Regions from separate parts of the Kitasatospora sp. NPDC101108 genome, predicted to be linked through region 2. Evidence: riboswitches for the same ligand, from Rfam matches in the RefSeq annotation. Region 2 holds a riboswitch; each other region holds the start of a gene.
The links. A riboswitch is a leader RNA that binds a small molecule or an ion and turns the genes downstream of it on or off. The one in region 2 is predicted to bind cyclic di-AMP.
Positions count from the first base shown of each region.

Region 1: it holds a riboswitch for cyclic di-AMP, as region 2 does, so the genes downstream of both, ACZ6Z8_RS12575 (CAP domain-containing protein) here and ACZ6Z8_RS20950 (aggregation-promoting factor C-terminal-like domain-containing protein) in region 2, are expected to answer to the same signal.
Region 3: it holds a riboswitch for cyclic di-AMP, as region 2 does, so the genes downstream of both, ACZ6Z8_RS35495 (M23 family metallopeptidase) here and ACZ6Z8_RS20950 (aggregation-promoting factor C-terminal-like domain-containing protein) in region 2, are expected to answer to the same signal.

Region 1 is NZ_JBVJLM010000004.1:370,153-374,775, reverse strand. It holds gene ACZ6Z8_RS12585 (hypothetical protein) at 1-197, shown strand, start outside; gene ACZ6Z8_RS12580 (DUF4232 domain-containing protein) at 235-906, opposite strand; gene ACZ6Z8_RS12575 (CAP domain-containing protein) at 1,491-2,405, opposite strand; cyclic di-AMP (ydaO/yuaA leader) riboswitch at 2,408-2,576, opposite strand; gene ACZ6Z8_RS12570 (hypothetical protein) at 3,167-4,093, opposite strand.
Region 2 is NZ_JBVJLM010000009.1:117,431-122,053, forward strand. It holds gene ACZ6Z8_RS20940 (M6 family metalloprotease domain-containing protein) at 1-526, shown strand, start outside; gene ACZ6Z8_RS20945 (LysR family transcriptional regulator) at 633-1,637, opposite strand; cyclic di-AMP (ydaO/yuaA leader) riboswitch at 2,017-2,180, shown strand; gene ACZ6Z8_RS20950 (aggregation-promoting factor C-terminal-like domain-containing protein) at 2,184-2,615, shown strand; gene ACZ6Z8_RS20955 (papain-like cysteine protease family protein) at 3,231-4,034, shown strand; gene ACZ6Z8_RS20960 (hypothetical protein) at 4,049-4,623, shown strand, end outside.
Region 3 is NZ_JBVJLM010000029.1:52,101-56,723, reverse strand. It holds gene ACZ6Z8_RS35505 (GNAT family N-acetyltransferase) at 28-615, opposite strand; gene ACZ6Z8_RS35500 (hypothetical protein) at 658-1,533, shown strand; gene ACZ6Z8_RS35495 (M23 family metallopeptidase) at 1,589-2,455, opposite strand; cyclic di-AMP (ydaO/yuaA leader) riboswitch at 2,468-2,626, opposite strand; gene ACZ6Z8_RS35490 (YiaA/YiaB family inner membrane protein) at 2,822-3,112, shown strand; gene ACZ6Z8_RS35485 (alpha/beta fold hydrolase) at 3,211-4,035, shown strand; gene ACZ6Z8_RS35480 (TetR/AcrR family transcriptional regulator) at 4,067-4,623, shown strand, end outside.

The DNA of each region.
Region 1 (4,623 bases), on a different contig from region 2:
AGCACGGATTCGTCTGCCGGGACCACGACTTGTGGGCGGCGCTGGCGGAGGCCGACGACGCGCCCGGCTTCATCGACTGGTCGATGACTCCCAAGGACGACCGGTTCCCGGGCTGGGACCGTCTCTGGCACCACACCGACCCGGCGCAGGCCGAGCGGCTCTACGACCTCAACGGCGGCGTGTTCAGCCGGGGCTGACGGGGCCCCGGCCGGGGACCTGGTCGGGCGGTGTTCGTCAGGAGGGGCTGGTGGCCAGCAGTGCGGTGGTGGTCACCTTGTTGTCGCACTCGGCGAAGAGGCCGTCGTCCAGGGCCACTTGGTGGGCCCCCGCGCCCGGCAGGCCCAGCACGAGGGTGGGGTAGGCGACCGGCTTCGCCCCGGAGACGCAGTAGCCGTCGGACTCGCCCTGGACCTGGACGAAGGTGAGCTTCACCCAGGCCTTGCCGCCCGGGGCCAGGTGGACCGGGGCGGCGGAGCCGCTGTGGGTCACCGCGAGCGGGGCGTTGTGCTCCGGAGATCCGTTTGCCGCCCCGGCCACCGTCGGGAAGCCCTGGAGCGTGCACGGGTGTGCGGAGGCGTTGGTGAACGCGACGATCGCTGCCCCGATCCCCGTGCCGTCGGGCCGCTGCTTGGCCTGGTGGGCGTCCGCCTTCAGGTCGCCGGCCGCGCAGGTCGGCGCCGCGGCGGTGGCGGTTCCGCCGGGCGAAGCGACTGCCGTGGCCGGTGCCGCGGAGGGCGTGCTGCCCTTGGTGGGAGCCTCGGGCGCGGCGGACGGCGCGGTCGGTGCGGCGGCGGGCTCGTCGTTCGCAGGCCCGCACGCCGTGACCACCAGGGCCGCTGCGGCGGCCGAGACCACGGCGACCACGGCTCTCCGGGCCTTCGTTCCGTACTGCTTGCTGCCGTGCATGACGTCCTCCGAAGGATTGAGCGGTGCCGATCCGGCGCTGGTACCTGCCCGGTACACACCGCCGTCGCGGCGGCGGTTGCGCCGACGGCCTGCTGTGACAGGACGGTGACGGGATCGGGAAGTCCCAGCCATCATGGACCCGGACGAGGCCGTGCGTGCGGCGCTGGGGCCGGCGACCACCCTGCGGCCCAGCGGCTACTCCCTCTGACCCCGGGGGTGCGGCGGTCGTCCGGTCCGGCGGGGCCGGTCCGGCGGGGCCGGTCAGGCCGGGGGCCACGGGGCGCGGGAGGCAGGAGAGCACGACGCTCAGCGGGCAGCGCGTCGATCGCCGTCTTCGCCTCGACGGTGTACCGCACGCGGTGAGTCATGACCCACACGACAGCCAGGACGGCGTCCGAACGGGGGACTCCTTCCGGCTGTGGCCGCCCGGGCGATCTGGGCCGGCCGCCCGGTGGGCGCGCTCGACATCCGGTCCTGATCCTCCGGCCGCCTCCGTCCCACGGGCCGGGTGCCCGCGGGACGGAGGCGGCCGAACCGGCCGGACGGGGTCGGTCCGGCCTCGGCCTACGTCCTTGACGGACGGGTCAGTTGGAGAAGTCCTGGGTGAGCCAGACGGTTCCGCTGGCATCCCGGTGGACGGCGATGCCGATGTGGGTGAATTCGCTGCTGAGGATGTTCTTGCGGTGGCCGTCGTCCGGCGGCGTCTCGTTCAGCATGTCCTGGGTCAGGCTGACCGCCAGGGCGGCGATGTCCTGGGCCGAGGTGGAGACCCCGCTGCCGTAGCCTATGTTCTCCCCGGCGGCGTTCCACTGGACGCCCGCAGCCGTCTCCCGTGCCCCCAACTCGGCCTCGCCCGGGCATTGGTGGGACATGCCGCAGCCGCCGGCCATCGTCTGGTTGTGGGCCTCGGCGCTGCTGGTCAGCCCCGACGTGATGGTGTAGGCGGGCAGACCCTGCGCGGCCCGCGCCCGGTTGATCAGATTGAGGACCTGCTGCACGGCGTCCGAGTTCGAACCGGTCAGCGCGGCCGGGGTGGCGGGGGCGGCCGCGGGGGCGGGGGCGGGGGCGTGCGTGACCGGGGCGGACGGGGACGACGGCGCGGACGTGTGGGACGCCGGGGCCGGGGTCGGAGCAGAGGGCCACGCCGGATGGGAGCCCTGGGACTCGCCGCCGGGGCGCGCGGCCGCGGATTCCGGGGCGTGGGAGGCCGGGGCGGACGGCGACGGCGAGGCGTGCGAGGCGTCGGGCGCGGCCGGAGCGGAGGGTGGGCCGGCCTGGTGGCGGTGCTGATTGTCGGAGTCGCTCTGGTGCCGGTACTGGTGGTGCTCCTGCCAGCCGGCGTGGCTCGCGTGCGGGTGGGAGCCGGGCGCGGCGGAGGCTCCGCTCGCGCTCAGCAGCGGCAGCATGAGGCCGGCGCCGGCGATCCCGGCGGTGGCGGCCAGACGCGGGGTGTGTCTCCGGCGCGCACGGCGATGCCGGCCGGTACCTGAATTCAGCATGGGGCGTCCCTCTGCGACGCCTGCGAGGTGAGCTGTCGGGTTCGGGCCGTGAGGTAGCCCGGCCGCGCGTAGCGGCTTCACCCCTAGCCACACCCATCTCGTCCGTGAACGGGCCGAGCAGGGCGCGGCGAACTACCTGGTTCCCCCGCTCCTGCCCGGTGCACTGCTCGACGTCCGGCCGACCGGTGGACAGGACTCGGCGTCCCGGCGGCAGGGTCCGCAGGTGCGAACAGCCCGAACGCTAGGCAGACCGACCCCGAATACACAAGTTCGTATCATGCAGATCACATGGACATCCAACCAAGAACTGACGGAATGCCATATTGGCTTATATAACATCGCATAATGTCCTAATCGGACAATTCTCCTGACCGTCGATGCCGGTCGCGACGGCCGCCGTCCCGGGAAGGGCTGGGGCGCAGTCGGGCGAGGTCGCCCGCTGGGCCACGGTCCTACCCGGGTTCGCGTTGACACGGCCCGCATGGACGGCCGCGCGGCGTTCCTGCGGTCTCCGCCTCTTGCACGGCAACTCGGGCCCTGGCCCGTCCAGGTCGGTGGGCGCGCACCCGGAGCCGGGTGGAGCGGCGCTGAGCCGGTCAGCGGCCAGGCCCCGGATGGGCGCGGAGCCGCCGGCCAGATGCGGCACCCGGGGTCCGTCGGAGCGCGTTGGAGTATGCGCAGGCAGCGGCGGCGGGTCATCTCTCCGCCGCCGCAGAAGACTTCCGGACCTGTCTCAGCCGTAACGGCGGCGGGGGTGCAGATCAGGCCGTGCCTGTCGCGCAAGCGGTTTCGAGAGCGATGAGGCGGTGGGCGAGGGTGCGCGCCGGGCCGGTGAGGCCCTTGAGGATTTCCCGGGCGTAGGGGCTCCGAGGGTGGTGGGCGAGATCCTGGACGGCGCTCCAGAGTTCCGCGATGCCGGCCAGGCTGTGCTGGACGTGGCGGATGGCGTCGTGGCGCTGGGCGAGGTACTGCTCGGCCATCTGATGGGCGTGGCGCCAGTCGACATCGCCCGCTTCGGCGGTCCGGGCGAAGGCCGGCGTGGTGTCGCCGTCGGCGAGGCGGATGGCGTCGATCTCCTCGACGCGCCGGCGGAGGTGTTCCTCCTCCTGTCGGGAGTCGAGGACCGCGGTGGCGTCGGTGACGGCGAGGTGGCCGGCGATGACCTGCTCGGCGAGGTCGGGGGCGTGCTGGCGCAGTCGTGCGTGCTGGGCGAGGAGGGCCTTGGCGTCAGCCTTGCGTCTGCGGACGGCGGTGTAGGCGGCGTTGAGGGCGAGGGTGCCGATGCGGACCTGTTCGGCGAGGTCGGGGGCGTGTTCGAGCACGGTGGTGGCGATGGACAGCCGGGTGACGTTGATGCCGCAGCGGGCGGTGTCGGACGGGAGTGAGCCCGGGGACAGTGAGCGTGCCATCGCGGCGATCATGGCGTGCTGGCTCGCGGTGGTGTTCGGGCGGTGGCGGTTGGCGGACACGATCAGGCAGACCGGATCGTCGCCCTGATAGGTGGTGAAGCGGGGTTCGACGTCGGCCAGTTCGCAGGCGGCGAGTCGTCCGCGGCCGTCCAGGAGGACGCCGTCGGCGTCCAGGATGACGGGCTCGGTCAAGCCGTTGCTCTCGATGTCCTGGGCGAGGTCGAGGAGTTCGTCGGGGCCGAGCACCGGGAACAGAGCGGTAACGGGGTGGACCTTCACAGTGGGATCTCCTTGATCGGGATGGGTACCGGGGCAGAAGACGCCACAAAGGGGCATATGGTTCAGCGGCTGCGCCCGGGCCCTCGCCAACCCGCTACGAGCTCCCGGTGTCGCACACCGCGACTCCGGCCCGCCCGAGAACCACGGGACATCACCCGCCCAAAGGCCAAACCCGCCCTGCGGGACCCGGCCGACTGCTGCACGGTGGTGCGCACGGCCCGGTGGGCGGCCTCCCGGGCGCAGTCGGCGACGTCGCGGCGGTGGCGCTGGGCACACGCCCGCATCGCCGCAGGAGCAGGTTCACTGTGCGCATACCGGAGGGGACGGCCGAAGCCGTCCAGACGTGTTGAGGGGCAGGCGGCCGGGCGTCTGCCGTGGATGGTCAGCCAGGCATGGGGGTGGGCACGGGAACCCGCTGGGATCGTTCGGGATCAGATGGGGAGCCTGTTTGTGCCCGAGGCCGCCGATCTGGTGATCGACGTCCTCGGGCGACAGAGGACGAGCCTTGTGGGCGGCAAGTCAGGCCGGGG
Region 2 (4,623 bases):
CGGCCTGCCCGACCTGTACGCCTTCGCCGGCACCGACGTGCACCGCTACGTCGGCGGCTGGGACCTGATGGGGAACATCGCCGGCCCGGCCCCGCAGCACACCGGCTGGGAGCGCTGGAAGTTCGGCTGGATCGACGACCACCAGGTCGCCTGCCTTCCCGCCGCCGGCGGCCGGACCGTCCGCCTGAAGGCCGTCGAACGCCCCGGCGGCACCAAGATCGCCGTGGTGAGGACCGGCGACACGACGGCCTACGTCGCCGAGTCCCGCCGATCCGTCGGCGCGGACGGCAACGCCTGCGCCACCGGCGTCCTCATCTACAAGGTCGACACCTCCACCACCACCGGCAACGGGCCGATCCGGGTGGTCACCAACCCCGACGCCGCCGCACCCACCGGGAACTGCACCGCGCCGGACATGCAGACCTGGCAGCCCGGCCAGTGGTTCCAGGACGACACGGCCCGCATCCGGATCCACGTCATCGCCTCCGACGCGTCCACCGACATCGTCCGGACCGACCGGTGGTGACCGCGTAGCACCGGAACGGCTCGCGAGCGGTGCGGCCGACACGACATCGCCTCGACCGCACCGCCACGGTGCCACACCGCACGGATCGTGCCGGGGGCCGGGCACGTCATCCGGAGGGAGCGGAGATCACCCTTCGACAGGCAGCCGTACCCGTGGCCGGCGCCGTGGCCCCCTGGCGCTCAAGCCAGCTCCGGTAGACCGTGCTGCGAGCGGCTGCCGTCCAGTACGCCTCGGTGACGGTCCGCACGAGCGAAGGACGCAGCGACGCGAGCGGTCCCTCCTCGTGCCAGGCGAGCACATGCCGGTACCAGAGCGGATCGCCGACGATCGGCCGTACGGCGATGCCCGGCACCTCCTCGAAGGTGGCCTGGCAGAAGCTCACCGCGTGGCCGCTGCGGACGAGGTCCAGGACGAGCCGACCTTCCACCTCGTGGACGACACGAAGGCGATGGCCCAGGACGAGCAGGGTCCTGGACCAGTACTCACGGATCCGGTCGTTGTCCGGCCGAGGAGCGGCCCAGTCCTCGCCTCCGAGATCCTCCAGCGCGACCTCCTCCAGCGACGCGAGCGGATGAGCCGCGGGCAGGGCCACGAAGAGCGGTTCGGTGGCTATCGGCTCGCCGGCGACTCCTGCGGGGAGCGCGAGCTCGTACCCGGGGCTGTCGCCCACCACGGCCGCTTCGAGCCGGCCGCCCGCGACGGCCTCGACGAGCGGGACGGGGCATCCCTGGCCCCGCGAACTGATCTCGGCCTCCGGATGGTGCGACCTGATCGCGGTGATCAACCCGCCGAGCAGCGGAGCGTTGACCGAGCCGAGCCGGAAACGGTGCTGCGACCAGCCCGTCCTCGCGGCGAGGGCGGAGACCTCCAGCAGTTCGTCGACGGTCGGCAGCACCGCCCGTGCCCGGCTGAGGACCTCCTCCCCGAACGCGGTCGGAATGACGCCCGACTGCGCGCGGCTGAACAGCTCCGCTCCGAGCGCCCGCTCGATCCGCGCCAACTGCGCACTGAGGCCGGGCTGGGTCAGCCGCAAGGACGCGGCGGCCCGCGTCAGACTGCCGCAGTCCGCGATGCTGCAGATGATCCGGAGGTGCCGGAATTCGAGCTCCATGGCGAGATGTTATGGAGATCGAGCCCACCTCAACAGATGTCCGGCGGTAGCGGACCAGCTGCCACGCCGACGCCCTCGGATCAGAGACACGGATCACTCCGTTCCGGTCGGGGGCAGGGGTCTGCTCCATCTCCGGGCATTCCTTCACCCGGGCCCGGCACGGCCTCGCTCCGTACGACCCCGGGGAAGTGTCGGAGCATCAGGTTCGAGCGCGAGCCGCCGCCATCGGCCGGCCGGGCGGGCCTGCGAGTTCGGCCTGGGCGTGAGACGCATCACACCGCCTTGCCGTACGTGTGATGGTTTGTTTACGTTTCCTCTCGTTCGTCCCCACACGAACCCCACTCTCCGGAACGCCGAATCCTGTCGCCGGACCGAGCGGGCACGCGCAACACCAGCATCAGCGGCAGGAGCGGGGGAACCACAGGTAAGTCGCGCTGCCCGGACCGGTCCGGGCAGCGCTAGGGGTGAGGCCGCGCTCGGCGCGGCCGGGCAACTCCAGCCCGAACCCGACAGCTCACCTCGTAGGCGTGGGAGAGGAAACACCGCATGTCTGCGAACAGCCGATTCGGCCTGTCCAGCCCGATCACCCGCCGGTTCAAGGGCGTCGTCGCCGCCGCCGTCATGGCCGGCGTCACCCTCGCCGTCCCCGCCGTCTCCGCCGGCTCGGCGGAGGCCGCCACCGCCAACAGCCCCGCCGCCCTGCAGAAGCTGGCCGCGCAGATCGTGCCGGCCAACCAGCTGGCCTCGTTCGACCAGATCATCGCTCACGAGAGCGGCTGGAGGGTCAACGCCACCAACCCCAGCTCCGGCTCCTACGGCCTGCCGCAGGCGCTGCCCGCCAGCAAGATGGCGTCGGAGGGGTCCGACTGGCGAACCAACCCCAGCACCCAGCTGCGCTGGGCGCTGAAGTACATGAACGGCCGCTACGGCAGCCCGAACCAGGCGTGGGTGTTCTGGCAGAACCACCACTGGTACTGATCCTGGTGGCCGCAGGGTCGTGTCATCTGCCGCAGCGGGGCCTTCTGCGGCTCCCTCCGCGCCCCTGACGGGTAACGCGGCGGTCTGACGGGGCGGCGTTGCCGCGCTGGTCGACGGCGACCACCCGGTAGCGGTCGCTCAGGGCCCGGCCGGCGCGTCCCGCTCGCCCGCGTGGCCGGCCGGGCCCGTGCGGCAGGACCACGGACGGGCCCGGCGGCGGCCCGTTCGTGGGGGGTTATTCGGGTCGGGTCGTCCCGCCGCTCGCTTCGCATAAGCGCTTCTTCGGACTTCCGAATCCCCGCTTCTGAAACCCTCATCGTGAGTAACATTGCACTCACGCTGTGAAATTTCACAGCCTGAAGGACTTCTCAGGAACAATAACGATAAAATAACAGTGGACTGGACCAATTGGCTCGGCGCCCGCCAAGTCGCCTTCGTGCAGCATCCGTTGGCCCATGACTCCTCGCCGTCCCTGTGCGTGGCCGCAAGGCGCCCCGGACTCCTTTGTTCCGGTTCTGACGCGGCTCTGCCAGACTCCCCCGCATTCGGTTTCACCTAACGGGGAGTGAGATCTGACGCATGAGCAGACACCGCAGGAAATCACGCCGATGGGCCGTGGCAGCAACCGGCGCCGTGCTGGCCGGTGCGGCCGCGCTGGGTATCGGCGCCGTGGCCCAGGCGGGCCTGGTCAAGGGAACCGTCATCGGGGGGCAGGGGAACTACAGCACCGTCAACGAGCGTGTGCTCCCCTCGCTTTCGGCCCGGGTCTCCGGTCAGGCCGCGCCGGGCGACCGCATCCCGATGATCTGCCGTACCACGGGGGACACCGTCGAGAACGACAACCGCTGGATCTGGTCCGGCGGCTACTACGTCGCCGACGCCTTCATCAGCGAGGACACCGGGAACCTGCCGGTCTGCGGCTCCACCCGGCCCACCAGCTGGACGGCGCTCGACATCACCATGCAGAAGCAGGTCCAGGACCAGTGGTGCTGGGACGCGTCCGGCCTGACGGTCGCCACCTACTGGGGTTACCACCAGTACAACCAGTACGACTTCTGCCGCCTCGCCCAGCAGGGCCGCTGGCTGGACTGCAACGACCGGCCCGCCACGCTCGACGACATGGCCAACGGCCTGTCCGCCATGGGCTTCCGCAACAGCGGCTACGACCTGAACCGCAACGCCTCGTTCAGCGAGGTCACCAACGAGATAGCCAACGGGCGGCCGTTCGCGGTGCGCATCGGCTGGACCTCGGGCGGCGGGCACATGAACGTCATCTACGGCTACGACAGCACCAGCAACATGATCGCCGTGGGAGACCCGTGGCCCAGCACGCAGACGTACACCTGGTGGAACTTCGACACCTACGTCAGCAACGGCTCGTTCCGGTGGACCCACTCCCGGGTCGGCATCCACGCGTGAGGAGACAACCAACCATGAGGACACTGAAGGCGGTTGCCCTCACCACCGCCGCGCTCGTGAGCGTCGGCGCCGCCACCACGACAGCCCGGGCCGACAGCGGGGGCGATGCCCCCGACTACGGCGCCGCCCAGCAGCTGCTGCACTCCGGCCGGACGCACGACACCGTCTCCCGCTTCCTCGGCGCCGCGAGGACCGCGGTCTCGCCCGGCGGCGGTCCCGGCACCGGGACCGGTGCCGCGACCGGTGCCGACGGCGGCAGTACGGGCGGTCGGCCGAACACCCCGAACGCGGTGGCCGCGCCACCGTCGTTCGAGCTCAAGGACCCGGTTCCGATGTACGAGCTGTCGGTGGACTTCGTGAAGGGCAAGGCCCAGCCGACACCGCAGAACGCGCTCAGGCTGTCCTACCTCGCTTCGCGGGTGAGCGCTGCCGACGGTCACCAGGCCGCGGTCCTGCTCGCCCCGCCGGACAACCGCGGGGGCTGGCGGATCGCCGGCATCCGGGACGGCGACAACGAGCTCACGCTCGCCGAACGGGCCACGGCCGGTGCCCGCACCTTCACCGAGCCGCAGATCCACGCCTGGTACCG
Region 3 (4,623 bases), on a different contig from region 2:
CGGGGGACCGGCGGATCAGGGGTGGGGTTAACCCCCCTGCGGTGGAACGGGCGGACCGGTCCACTCGTCGGCGAGCAGCGAGTACTGGTACGAGTCGGACCAGACGCCGCCCTTGTACAGGTCGTGCCGCACCCGCCCCTCCAACTGGAAGCCGAGCTTGGTGAGCACCTTGGCCGAGGCGGCGTTGTCCACGTCGACCCGGGCGACCAGCCGGTGCAGGCCGAGCGGGCCGAAGGAGAGCCCGCAGAGCAGCCCGGCGATCTCGCCCGCGTAGCCGCGACCCCACACCGGGCGGCTCAGCACGTAACCGAGGTGGGCGGAGCGGTACTTGCCGAGGGTGAGGCTGGCGTGCGCGATCGGCAGCGCGTCCTCCGGGTCCTCGGCGTCCTCGCGACGGACGACGGCGAGCCGGTAGGTGTCCCGCTCCTCGGCCATCGCCTCCTCCAGGTAGAGCTCGATCTGGTCGGCGCAGGTCTCGCGGTCCCGCGGCCCGAAGGGGAGGTGGCGGGTCACCTCCGGGTCGCCGAACAGCGCGTGCAGGGCGTCCACTTCGGCCGGGGTGTGGTGGTACTCCCGGAGGGCGAGCCGGGGGCCGGTGAGGCGTACGGGGACCATGGCTGCCGACCCTACCCCCGTCCGGCGGCTACCGTTCGGAATATGAACGACGAAGACCTGCGGCTCGCCCCGCGCACCAGGGCCGCCGACCTGCTCGCCTGGGCGGCGACCGGGCCGGACCGCGCACCGGTGGCCGAAGCGCCGCTGCGCGCGGTGCTGGCGCTGCTGGAGCTGGGCGAGGGCAGGATGCACGACGGCTGGCCCGAACTGACCTCCGACGCGGTGGAGCACCTGCTGTACGAGCGGCTCCACCTCTACGTCCAACCCGCGCCGGAGGACGACCCGCTCGCGTACGGCGACGCCGTACGGCTGCTGGTCGACCACCAGCGGGCGGCGAAGCGGCTCAACGCCAAGCGCCAGGAGCGGCTGCACGCCGAGGCCGAGTGGCAGGGCGAGGTCGCGGCCGGGCTGCTGCGCCGCGCCGACCTGGTGACCTGGCCCCGGCTGTACGCGGTGCTGCTGCACGCGCACGGGGTGGACGTGACGGACCTCGCGGCCGTCCGGGAGTGGCTGACCGGCTTCGCCGGCCTCGACGAGGAGCGGCGGCTGGCCGGGTACGAGGCGCTGGTGCCGACCGGCTGGCTGGACGAGCCGGACGAGCAGGGCTGGGGCCCGGGCCGGGTGCTGTCGGTCGGCATGGCCACCGACGGGGCACGGCGGCTGCTGGAGCAGGGGCTGATGCGGCGCAGCTACCGCAACCTGGCCGCGCTGAACGCGCTGGGCCGGCCGATGCCGGACGAACTCGCCGGGGGCTTCGAGGAGTTCGAGGCGGCGGCGGCCGAGGTGGCGCTCGACCTGCTCGGCGAGTGGACGGTGCCCGGGCTGCCGCGGCTGTTGCTGGAGGAGTTCCCGGAGCTCGCGCCGGAGCCGGGCGCGGAGGAGATCGACGCGTATCTGGCGCAGTTGCCGCCGGAGTGAGGTGGCGGAGGGGGAGTCCCGGGCGGGTGGCCCGGGGCTCCCCCTTCCGAGCTCGTTAGGGGTTGAGGCCGCGCTGCTGGAGCCAGGTCTCCGGGTCGACCGGGGCGCCGCCGTCCGGGCGGACCTCCAGGTGCAGGTGCGGGCCGGTGACGTTGCCGGTCGCGCCGACCTTGCCGATCTGCTGGCCGGAGGTGACCTGACCGGAGCCCGTGATGATCGAGGACAGGTGGCAGTACCAGATCTCGGTGCCGTCGGGCAGGGTCTCGACGATCCGGTAGCCGTACGCTCCGGACCAGCCGGCCGAGGTGATGGTGCCCTGGCCGACCGCGTGGACCGCGGTGCCGGTGTCGGCGGCGAAGTCCAGGCCGGTGTGCAGGTGGGCCCAGTAGCGGGCGCTCTGGCCGTAGTGGGCGGAGAGGTTGTACTCCTTCACCGGCAGGGTGAGTGCGGCGGCCTTGGCCCGCTCGGCCTCCTCGGCGGCGCGCTTGGCCTCGGCCTCCTTGGCGGCGGCCTTGGCCTCGGCCTCCTGGGCGGCCTGTACCCGGGCGGTCTCCTCCGCGGCGGTGCGCTGGCTGTCGGCCTGCTGCTGGATGCGGGCGGCGAGCGCGAGGCCGGGGTCGGCGGCCAGGGCGACCGGGGTCTCGTCCGGCGCCTCGACGGCGGGCGCGGCGGCCGGGGTCGCGGAGGCGAAGCCGGTGGCGCCCAGGGTGGCGGCGACGGCGGTGACGCCGAGCAGCGGGGAGGCCCCGCGGGTCTGACGCGGCATCCGGTGGCGGTTGGTCTCGGCCTCCGGGGCGAAGGGGTCGCCGTGGCCGGCGGAGCCGGCGCCGTGGGGCTCGGAACCGTTCGGGCCGGGGTGGTCGAGGAGCTGGGTACCGGCTGCGGGGCCGGCCGGGTGTGCCGGAGTGTGCGTCGACGCCACGGAGGCGCGCTCCTTTCCTTCCTTCGCGCCTACCGGGTTAGCTGACGGGTTCGGAGCAGGAAGGTCTCCTACGGCCGGGCCGGAGCCCCGCCGATTCACCCCAAGGAACGTGGTTCCCCGGCTCCCTGGCCTGCCCGGAGGCCGGCCGGCGGGATTAGGCGACGCGCACGGTGCCGTCTGGGTACGGCGTTGACGACCGCGCTGCGTTATCAAACGTTAATCCTAGGAGGCCCTGATTCCAAGCCGTCCGTCCGTCACGGAAGGGGAGCAGATGATCGGACGTCAACGAACGACCGCTCAACCGCCCGGCTCATCTGAGTACTCCTACTCATGTGCACCCCGGCCGTCCCGCCGCATCCTGACGCCATGAGCGCACCGATGCAGTCACGTACCACGGCCGCGTACCACGTCCAGGCCGTCCTCTCCTTCGCCGTCTCCGGCACGGCCCTCGCCGCCGGGATCGCCTACCTGCCCGTCGGCGGCTGGACCCGGGCCTTCCTCGGGATCGGCCTCCTCTACACCGTCACCTCCGCGTTCACGCTGGCCAAGGTGATCCGGGACCGCCAGGAGTCCTCGGACACCCTCGCCCGGGTCGACCAGGCCCGGCTGGAGAAGCTGCTGAGCGAGCACGACCCCTTCAAGGTCGAAGGGGTGTGACCGGGGAGTTCCGTGCCGGCCGGAGGCTTGACGGCTAAGGCTATTAGCCGTAGCTTTGTGGCTATCGGCAGCAGCGAGCGAGCCCGTGGAGGCCCACCATGAACGACACCCTCACCCCGAGCACCCAGTACCTCGACGTTCCCGGCGGCCGCCTCGCGTACGACGACACCCGGCAGGGCGACGGCACCCCCGTCGTGCTGCTCCCCGGGATGCTCGACTCCCGCCGCGCCTACCGCCACCTCCACCCGCTGCTCACCGCGGCCGGGCGCCGGGTCATCACCATGGACCTGCGCGGGTTCGGCGAGTCCTCGATCGTCTGGGACGACTACAGCCCCTCCGCGATCGCCACCGACGTCCTCGCCCTGCTCGACCACCTCGGCATCGAGCGGGCCGTCCTGGTCGGGCAGTCCTACACCGGGGCGACCGTCGTCAAGCTCGCCGGGGACGCGCCCCAGCGGGTCGCCGGGATCGCGCTCATCGACGCCTTCGTCGAGCACCGGGCGAACGCGCTCATGAAGGGCGTCATGGTCGTCATGGGCGCCGCGATGGTCCGGTGGCCCGCGGTCTGGGGCTACTACCTCCGCAAGATGGCCTTCCCCGGCCCCCGGCCCGCCGACCTCGACGCCTACGTGGACGGACTGGTCGCCGCCCTGCGCACCCCCGGTCGCCGCACCGCCACCCGCGGCCACGTCACCGGCGACTCCGCGCCGATCGGCTGGACCGCGGCCGTCCGCTGCCCCGCCCTCGTGCTGATGGGCAGCAAGGACCCCGACTTCCCCGGGCCCGAGGCCGTCGCCGACCTCCAGGCCGAGAAGCTCGGCGCGCGGAAGGTCATGATCGAGGGATCCGGGCACTACCCGATGGCCGACAACCCGCAGGCCGTCGCCGACGCGCTGCTGCCCTTCCTCGCCGAACTCGCCTGAGACCGAACCCGCCCGCTGGAGAACCAGAGCCATGCCCCGCGTAGGACTGACCCCCGACCAGGTCGTCGACCACGCCCTCGCCCTCATCGACGACCAGGGCACCGAAGCCCTCACCCTCGCCTCCGTCGCCGCCCGCGCCGGAGTCGCCACCCCCTCGCTGTACAAGCACGTCAGCGGCGGGCTCACCGAACTCCGTCGGCTCATCGCCGTCCGGGTCACGGGCGAACTCGCCGACCGGCTCGCGGAGGCCGCGGTCGGCCGCAGCGGGGACGACGCCGTCACCGCCCTCCTGCGGGCCTACCAGGCCTACGCCACCGAACACCCGCACCGCTACACCGCCCTCCCCCAGGCCCCCCGGCCCGACGACGACCTCACCCGGGCGGCCACCCGCCTCGTCGGCGTCATCATCGCCGTCCTCCGCGACTACGGCCTCGACGACTCCGAAGCGATCCACGCCGCCCGCACCCTCCGCTCCCTCGCCCACGGTTTCGCCGCCCTCTCCATCACCGGCGCCTTCCAGCTCAGCGAAGACCTCGGCACCACCCACGACCGCCTCGTCACCACCCTCACCACGGGCCTCCGCTCCTG